Regions from separate parts of the Vallitalea sediminicola genome, predicted to be linked through region 2. Evidence: a T-box and tRNA genes for the amino acid it is inferred to sense, from the RefSeq annotation. Region 2 holds a T-box; the other holds one or more tRNA genes.
What was found. The T-box of region 2 lies ahead of ACX6CF_RS03840 (glycine--tRNA ligase). A T-box ahead of a tRNA ligase gene usually reads a tRNA of that ligase, here a tRNA-Gly.

Region 1 (5,077 bases), on a different contig from region 2:
CATCAGTGTAAAAGAAGTTCGTTTATCTCCTAATATTGAGCAACATGATATTGATACTAAGATGAAACATGCTAAGAAATTCTTAAATAATGGAGATAAAGTAAAAGTTTCCGTACGCTTTAGAGGTAGAGAATTAGCTCATACTGCAATAGGTAGAGAAATCTTACTTAAGTTTGCAGAAAATCTAGTAGACATTGCGGATATTGAGAAGTATCCCAAAATGGAAGGTAGAAGCATGGTAATGTTTATGGCGAAGAAAAGATAAATACGGTATTCTAAGGAGGAAATTATTATGCCTAAAATGAAAACACATCGTGGCGCTGCTAAGCGTTTTAAGAAAACTGGAACAGGTAAATTAAAAAGAAACAAAGCATTTAAAAGACATATCTTGACTAAGAAATCAGCTAAAAAGAAAAGAACTCTTAGACATGCTACAATGATGGATAAGTCTAACGAAAAAGTAATGAAGAAGTTATTACCATACCTTTAAATATAAACCGAACAGGAGGGAAAAAACATGGCAAGAATCAAGGGTGCTTTACACACACGTAAGAGACGTAAAAGAGTATTAAAGTTAGCTAAAGGATATAGAGGAGCAAAATCTAAACAATTCAGAACTGCTAAACAAGCAGTAATGAAATCAGGTGTTTATTCATATACAGGAAGAAGACTTAAGAAAAGAGATTTTAGAAGACTTTGGATTGCTAGAATTAATGCTGCAACTAGAGTTCATGGATTATCATATAGCAAATTCATGTATGGTCTTAAGTTAGCAGATGTTAATGTTAACAGAAAAATGTTAGCTGACATGGCAGTTAATGATTCTGAAAGTTTTGCAAGCCTAGTAGAAACAGCAAAATCAAAAATTCAATAATAAAAATTAATAATTTTTATATTAAACTCTCTATGGTATAGAGGGTTTTTTTGTATTTAAAAGATATATGGTTGTTCTTATAAATACTTAATTATAGAAGGATTATCATCTTCAATGTTTCTAACTAAATATAATTAAGGATAAATACTAAATGACTAATAAATTAATGGAAAAAAAGTAGTATTTTGTAATAAAAACAAACATATAAACTAATTATAGTTAATTTTAATAAGGAAAAATCTTAGTTTATAAAGGATATAGTAACTATACTTATTATTTTGTCACAATATGTTGTAATAAAATATCCTCTATGTTAAAATAATGTTTAGATTAAAACATAAGAGGTGAGAGGATGTATAAAAAAGTTGGTAAAATAGTTTTGATTGTAGGGGCTCTGTGTTTGGTGTTTATTCTAACAATAGGTTTCATAAAAGATAGAAAAGACACAAACAAAGTAACTGCACAGGAAAATGCTGTTGAAACTGAAAAAAATAACGAAACACAAGAAAATACTTCTGATGAAAAAGAGAATAGTGTAAAAGAATTACGACTATCTGAGGAGAGTTTATCACTTGAAATTGGTGATAAATACAATGTAAAAGTTGAAGGGGTATTATCAGATGGAGATGTAGTAGATTTAACTAATGATGCTAATTTACTTATCCATTCTGATAGCGAAGATAAAGTATCTGTTATTGATGGAGATATAGTTGTTTCTGATAAAGCAGAAGTAGATGATCAAGCAACAATAACATATGTATATGAAAACATCGAAGCTACAGTTAGTGTAGTAGTTGAGAAATCAACTGAAGAAGTAAAACAAGAACCTAAAAAAGAAGAACCAAAAGAAGAACCAAAACAAGAACCAAAACAAGAGAATAATAACCCTGATGAAACTAATAACGATAATAGCGATATCAGTGATGATGATACAGTGATGATTGATGAAGAGGGAAAACAAGTATTAACTGATCCAAAAGATATTCATGTATTAGTTAATAAACAAAGAAACTTACCAAGTGACTATGTGCCCGATGATTTAATTAAACCAGACGTAAAATTCTCATTTACTCACGAAGATCCAAAAAGATATATGAGAGCAGAAGCAGCACATGCATTGGAAAGGCTTGTAGCACAAGCAAAAGAAGAAGGTATTGAGATTGTAGGAGTTTCAGGATATCGTTCTTATAAGAGACAGGAAACAATTTTTAATTATAACGTGAATAAAAGAGGATATGAAGCTGCTAACAAAGTGAGCGCAAAACCTGGTCAAAGTGAACATCAAACAGGATTAGCTATTGATGTATCATGTGCAGGAGTTAACTATAAACTAGAAGAAAGACTTGGTGAATTAGAAGAAGGAATATGGTTATCAGAAAATGCTCATAGATTTGGTTTTATTATTCGTTATAAATTAGGAAAAGAAGATATAACTGGATATCAATATGAACCATGGCATATTCGTTATTTAGGTGAAGACCTTGCGACAGATGTTTATGAAAAAGGTCTTACTTATGAAGAATATTTTGAACAATATATGAAGTAAAAGTAAATGTGAAGCTCCTAGAATGATATAGGGGCTTTACGTTATTTTTAGTATTTACAATTATATTAAAGGAAAGTAAACAACACAAAAAAATAGAAAGCATCACTTTCTATTTAAATAAAAAGCGCGAGACGGGATTCGGACCCGCGACCCTCGCCTTGGCAAGGCGATGCTCTACCACTGAGCCACTCACGCAAATACTAGTATTTAATTAACGATTACGCAAAATATATTATATCAGAAATTCAATAAATGTCAATAGTTTTATGATATATAAATGAAAAAATCTAGAAATCTTTAAAATATATTGATGTGCTAATACATAATAAAAAGATTAATATAAAAAATTGAATTCTTAGTTTGTTTAGAAAAACGCTTAAATTTAAGTTTTTTTGTATTATATTGCAAAAAAATATTTTTTTTGGTAGAATTTTAATATGATTTTATTCTAAAAAATAACTATATACAAGAGAGAGGTTATTATTAATGTTTATCTCAAATGTTAGACTAAGAAAATATTTTCGGTATATATTTTTATCAATAACTTGTAGTTTTATTATCATAATTAATCTTTTTTCTTTTAGTATAATTAATTTTTTCCAAGGTAAAGCTATTGAAAATGAATATAAAACTAATTTAAAAGTACTCTATCAAATTAAATATAATGTTGAGCATATGGATAACATGATTAAAAAATTATGTTTATCAACATATTCTACACCGTATATTCGATATATGATGTATGAAAAAGACCAAGATTATGGTGAATTATTAAAACTAACCAATAGACTAAGAGATACAATACAAAATACGAATGATTTCATCCATTCTATTTTTATATATAATGAAACTAATAATCAATTCTTTTCTACATTTCAAGGATTAGAATTTAAAGATGAATATCTGAAAAATATGATGAATAATCAAAATCAATGTCCACCCAAATTAACTCCTATTTATAGAAATATCAATTTAATTAACGAAGATGATAAAGAAATTAACGTTGACGATGTCTTTACATATATTTTATATGATAATTATGATGAAGAAAGAGGAATAGATGGCTCAATAATATTCAATATAAAAGCTGAATGGCTTTTTGATAATATCAAGATGATTAATTCATTAAATGACTATAATGATGAAGGTATATATATTCTAAATGATAAAAATGAAATAATTAATCTAGATAATAATTTTAGTCTAAAACCTGAATATGAATCAGATATTAAAAAAGATGTAGTAAATAATATGAATGGTGATATAGGATATTTTACAAGCAAAATTTCCAATGAAAAGTTCTTAGTATCATATATGAAGATAGAAGAGGTCAATTGGACTATCATAAATGTTAAACCCCATAAACAAGTTTTTGAATATATTACTAAAATGAAATTAGGGATATTGTTGATAACAATTCTATTTTTATTTATAACTATAATATTATCAATAATAATAACAAGCAAAATATATAAACCAGTAGGAAGTCTCATATCTCAATTAAAAAATGAAGATAAGCAAATTGCTAATAATGATGAAATAGCATTACTTAAAAATACATATCAATACTATAACACGGAATTAAAAAGATTAAATAAAGAAAAAAATAAAAAAAATGTAATTTATAAAAATTATTTTTTAAGAAAATTATTGATTAATAGTTCATCTATATCTAAGAATGAATTGAAGGAAGCAAAAGAAGAAAAAAGTATTAATCTGAACTTTGACAATAAATTCGTACTTTGCGTTTTAAATATTGATAATCAATTAGAACTTCAACATAAATCTAAAGAGGATAAAGAACTATATTTATTTGCTATAATGAATATAACTACAGAAATACTATCGGATCCATATGAAAATACAGCTATTGATATGAGACAAGGTAATATCGCTGTAATTGTCAGTAATATTAAAGGGGAAGATGATGACAAAGATTTAATTGGTAAACTAACTATTGCACAGAATAAGTTTATGAAATATTTTAATATGTCATTTTCAATTTCCATAAGTACTATTTGCAATGATATACATATGTTAGAAAAGTTTTATAAAGAAGCTGTAGAAAACATGAAATATAAATATATTTTTTGTAATAAAACTATTATCACACCTGAAATGGTTAAAGCAAATAGAAGTAATCCTGATTATAGTTATTCTAGTGACCTTGAAAAGAAATTATTGGAGGCAATAAATTCAGGCATTAAAAAAGATATAAATGAAGTCTTAATCAAAATATACAAAGAAATTTCTGGACTTCATCATGATAATATTACTGTTTCTATACTAAAATTGACTACTACCATTAAGGAGACTTATACACAAATAAATCTCTTGAGGTTTGAACCAGTAGATATAGATATTGAAAATATAGTATTAAGAGCAAGTCAAATAGAATATCTTGATGAGTATAAAACTTTTATTCAGTCACTGATAGAATCATTTTCTATCAAACCTAACGAGGGTAATGAAAAAAAACAGGTTATCCTTGTAGAGACAGTAAAAGATATAATACATCAAAATTATTCTGATAAAGGATTATGCCTATCTCAAATAGCAGAGATATTAAAAGTCTCTCAAGGTTATCTAGGTAATGTATTTAAATCATATATGAAAATATCTATAGGTGCATATATAAATAATGTAAGACTTGAAAA
Region 2 (5,077 bases):
TCATTTATTTTTGCATTCAAGTTTGAGTATGCAAAATGTGTATAGCTTTTACCGTATCCGAATGGATAGAGAGGTTCAGTGTCACAAAAAACGTAGTCTCTTCCAGGTTTTTGTAAAGACCCAGGATCTTTGTAAAAGCCTCTAGCTGATGGTTTATGGTTATAGTAGAGAGGCAATTGACCAGTCTTTTTAGGAATGGAAAGAGGTAATTTCCCTGAAGGATTAACTTTACCAAAAAGAATATTAGCAAGTGCGGTACCACCTTTTTCTCCAGGATACCATACTTCTAGCAATGCGTTAACTTTATTTTTTGCCCATGGAATACTATAAGGTCTTCCATTCATAAGTACAAGAACAATAGGTGTACCAGTATTAGATACAGCTTCTATAAGTTCTTTTTGCTTACCAGGTAATGTTAATTCTGTTCTGTCAAAGCCTTCTCCACATGTTGCATAGCTTTCTTTGAATTTTTCGCCTAAAGATTCGTATTCCCAACCTATACCACAATTTACCATACTACTTCCACCAGCTACTATTATTGCAACTTCAGCTTTTTCAGCTATTATTACAGCTTCATCTATTTTATCCTCATGTAAATACAAATCACAGCCTTGTGAATAATATACTTCTGTATATGGAGCAACTTGCTTTTTAATACCTTCTAAAGGTGTTACCACAGTTGCTTTTTCAATAGTATAGTCACCTAACTGAGCTGAATCAGCATTTGGTCCAATAACAGCAATACTTCTTATATTTTTACTTAATGGTAAAATATTATCATTGTTTTCTAAGAGAACAATAGATTCTTCTGCTGCTTGTTGAGATAAAATCTGATGATGTTTACAGTTGATTGTATCTATTGCTGTTTTTATATCTTTTGGTTTATAATTATTTAATCCAAGTCGATATTTTGTTTTTAATACCCTTAATACTGCTTTATCAATTACTTTTTCTTTTAAAATATTTTTTTCTACAGCTTCTTTTAATTTTGAACCATAACATAATTGGAACGGTGCTTCTATATCAATTCCTGCCTCTAATGCCTGAATACCTGCCATTTGTAAATTTTCTGCTGTTTTATGAAAATGATGTAGCATATCTATACTACCAAAGTCAGCGATTACATAACCATTGAATCCACATTCATCTCTTAGTAAGTCTGTCATAATTTCTTTTGAAGCTGCTATTGGGATTCCGTCTAGTTCACTATATGCATTCATGACAGACATAGCTCCAGCTTCTCGTATAGCTGCTTTGAAAGGAGGTAAATAAAGTTCTCTTAATTGACGTGGTCCGGTATACACTGGTGAAAGATTTACACCACCTTCGGGACTACCATGGGCAACAAAGTGTTTGACAGTCGCACCGATATGTTGATCATCTATTTGCTTTTTTCCTTGCAACCCATTAATATATGCTATACCAAGACGTTCGCATAAATATGGGTCTTCACCGTAAGTTTCTTCAACCCGACCCCATCGTAGTTCCCTTGCTAAATCTAAGTCTGGAGCGAGTCCTTGATTAATGCCCACAGAACTACTTTCTAGGGCAATAACTTCTGCCACTTTTTTAACTAATTCTTCATTCCAAGAGCTTGCCATACCAATACTTTGAGGAAAGATAGTAGCATTTACTCCCATATAACCATGTAAGCATTCTGCTACTACAATAGCAGGTAAATTATAGAGGCTTTTTTCAATAATATAAGATTGTATAGCGTTTATTACTTTTACATTTTGTTCAGTAGGTAATTTGGGATCAAGTATAGCTCCGATACTACCGCTTTTTAGAATAATATCAGCCTTTTCTTTTGAAAACTCACCATTTTGTAGAAAGTCTCTACCTTGTACCATAGAAAGTTGATTGATTTTTTCATCTAGATTCATAGATTTAACAATTTGTTCGTATTGTAATGTTTCCAAATTCGTTGCCTCCTCAATAAATTTATAGTTGATAGTATAATATGTAATAAGATTTAAATGAATAGATTTTTTTTACAAAAGAATGAATATATTTTACTTGTTTTATTTGCTTAGAATTAATGAAGTTAATTAATAATTATCCTTGACATAGAAAGACTGTTTTGATATACTTTTTCTCATATATAGACAGTTTTACCAAAATATATTTTAATTGAAATATTACTATATAGAAATTATATAATGATTCTGTATTGATGAAGGTAAGTAATTAATTAAAGAATTCTTAGAGCGAGTTCAGGAAGGTGGAAGCTGAACAGAATATAATTAATGAATGGCACTTTTGAACAGATAAGTAAGTGGATGTGATTATATCACATCAAGTAGGGTGGAACCGCGGAAGATGTTCTTTCGTCCCTTTTGGGGATAGAAGAATGTCTTTTTTTACGTGTAAAAAATAATATTAATAAGTATAGAAAGGATGTATAAATTATGGAAAAGACAATGGAAAAAGTAGTTGCGCTTGCAAAGGCTAGAGGTTTTGTTTATCCGGGATCAGATATCTATGGTGGATTGGCTAATACATGGGATTATGGACCTCTTGGAGTAGAATTAAAAAATAATGTAAAAAAAGCTTGGTGGCAAAAATTTATTAAAGAGAGTCCTTACAATGTAGGAATTGATTGTGCTATATTAATGAATCCACAAGTATGGGTTGCTTCAGGACACGTAGGTGGTTTCAATGATCCTTTAATGGATTGTAGAAGTTGTAAAGAAAGATTTAGAGCTGACCAATTGATAGAAAATTATATGAAAGATAATAATCTTGAAATAGAAGATGCTGTTGATTCATGGTCTAATGAAAAGATGAAAAACTATATTGATGAAAAAGGTATTGTTTGTCCTTCTTGTGGAGAGAAAAACTTTACAGATATTAGACAATTCAATTTAATGTTCAAAACTTTCCAAGGTGTAACAGAAGATGCTAAAAATACTGTTTATCTACGTCCAGAAACAGCACAAGGTATTTTTGTTAACTTCAAAAATGTACAACGTACTTCTAGAAAGAAAATACCATTTGGTATAGGTCAAATAGGTAAATCATTCAGAAATGAAATTACTCCAGGTAACTTTACATTTAGAACAAGAGAATTTGAGCAAATGGAATTAGAATTTTTCTGTGAGCCAGGAACAGACCTTGAATGGTTTGAGTATTGGAAAAAATACTGTGTCAATTGGATATTGTCTCTTGGTATAAAAGAAGAAAATATGAGACTAAGAGATCATAGCGAGGAAGAATTATCTCATTATAGTAATGCAACATCTGATATAGAATACTTATTCCCATTTGGATGGGGAGAATTATGGGGTATTGCCGATAGAACTGATTTTGACTTGGCAAAACATCAAGAAGTTTCTGGTGCTGATATGGCATACTTTGATGATGTTAAAAAAGAAAAATATGTCCCATATTGTATTGAGCCTTCACTAGGTGCAGATAGAGTAACACTAGCATTTTTATGTGAAGCTTATGACGAAGAAGAATTGGAAAATGGTGATGTTAGAAAAGTTTTACGTTTTCATCCAGTAATTGCACCTGTACAAGTAGCAGTTCTTCCATTGTCTAAAAAATTATCTGAAGAAGCTGAAAAAGTGTATGCTATGTTAGGTAAACATTATAATGTTGAATATGATGATAGAGGTAGTATCGGAAAAAGATATCGTAGACAAGATGAAATTGGAACTCCTTATTGCTTAACATTTGATTTCGATTCTTTGGAAGATGGAGCAGTAACTATTAGAGATAGAGATTCAATGGAACAAGAAAGAGTTAAAATAGATGATTTACTAAATTATTTAGGAAAAAGAATAACATTTTAACATAAAATTACACAAAAAAAAACATTAAAGAGATACTTTATTAGTCAATTGGTTAAAATCTATATATTAGTAGAAAAAAACAAAAAAAAATCTACTTATTTTAAGTTTTTGTGTTATAATATATGTCGGACTGACATATTAGTAAAATTTTAGCAAATAAAATTTAATGAATTATTTACAGTTATATCAATGAAAAAATTGTTAAAATTATACAATTTGGTCATAATTTATTATAAGGTCATTAATATTTATTTGTGTTTTAATAAGTGACATAAAAACTAAGAGGTTTAACCTCAGGTTTTTAATATAAATAATTAAAGAAAAGATTATCAGGAGGTATATTTAATGAGCAAGAAATATGTTTATATGTTTAGTGAAGCTGATGCATCAATGAAAAACCTTCTTGGTGGTAAGGGTGCTAACTTAGCAGAAATGACTAAGCTAGATTTACCAATTCCTCAAGGATTTACTGTTTCAACAGAAGCTTGTATTAATTATTATGATAATGGTGAAAGTATATCTGAAGAGATTAAAGGACAAATTGAAGACGCTTTAGTACAAGTTGAGAAAATTAATAATAAAAAATTTGGTGATAACAGCCAACCATTATTAGTATCCGTTCGTTCTGGAGCTAGAGTATCTATGCCTGGTATGATGGACACAGTACTTAACTTAGGATTGAATGATGTGTCTGTTGAAGGATTTGCAAAAGCTACAGAAAATGCTAGATTTGCATACGATTCTTATAGAAGATTTATTCAAATGTTTTCTGACGTTGTTAAAGGTCTTCAAAAATCAAAATTTGAAAGAGTTTTAGATGATATCAAAGAACAAAAAGGATATGCTAGTGATTTAGATTTAACAGCTGATGACTTAAAAGATGTAATCGCTGCGTTCAAAAATTTATATAAAGAACAATTAGGTGAAGAATTTCCACAAGATCCTAAGGAACAATTAATGGCAGCTGTAGAAGCAGTTTTTGGTTCATGGAATAATGAACGTGCTATCATTTACAGAAGAATGAATGATATTCCAGGAAACTGGGGAACAGCTGTTAATATTCAAACAATGGTATTTGGTAATATGGGCGAAAGTTCAGGAACAGGAGTTGCTTTTACAAGAAACCCTGCAACTGGTGAATCTGGAATCTATGGAGAATACTTATTAAATGCACAAGGTGAAGACGTTGTTGCTGGTATTAGAACTCCAGAACCTATAACAAGACTTGAACAAGATATGCCAGTAGTATATAAACAATTCATGGAAATAGCTACTAA

Region 1: it encodes a tRNA-Gly, which carries the amino acid that the T-box ahead of ACX6CF_RS03840 (glycine--tRNA ligase) is inferred to sense. The anticodon was not compared.

Annotation. Positions count from the first base shown of each region.
Region 1 is NZ_BTPT01000031.1:26,533-31,609, forward strand. Features, by position in the region: gene infC (translation initiation factor IF-3) at 1-265, shown strand, start outside; gene rpmI (50S ribosomal protein L35) at 293-490, shown strand; gene rplT (50S ribosomal protein L20) at 518-874, shown strand; gene ACX6CF_RS14195 (M15 family metallopeptidase) at 1,227-2,420, shown strand; tRNA gene ACX6CF_RS14200 (tRNA-Gly) at 2,544-2,615, opposite strand; gene ACX6CF_RS14205 (AraC family transcriptional regulator) at 2,907-5,077, shown strand, end outside.
Region 2 is NZ_BTPT01000009.1:37,011-42,087, reverse strand. Features, by position in the region: gene ACX6CF_RS03845 (glycoside hydrolase family 3 N-terminal domain-containing protein) at 1-1,922, opposite strand, end outside; T-box leader at 2,165-2,341, shown strand; gene ACX6CF_RS03840 (glycine--tRNA ligase) at 2,412-3,800, shown strand; gene ppdK (pyruvate, phosphate dikinase) at 4,146-5,077, shown strand, end outside.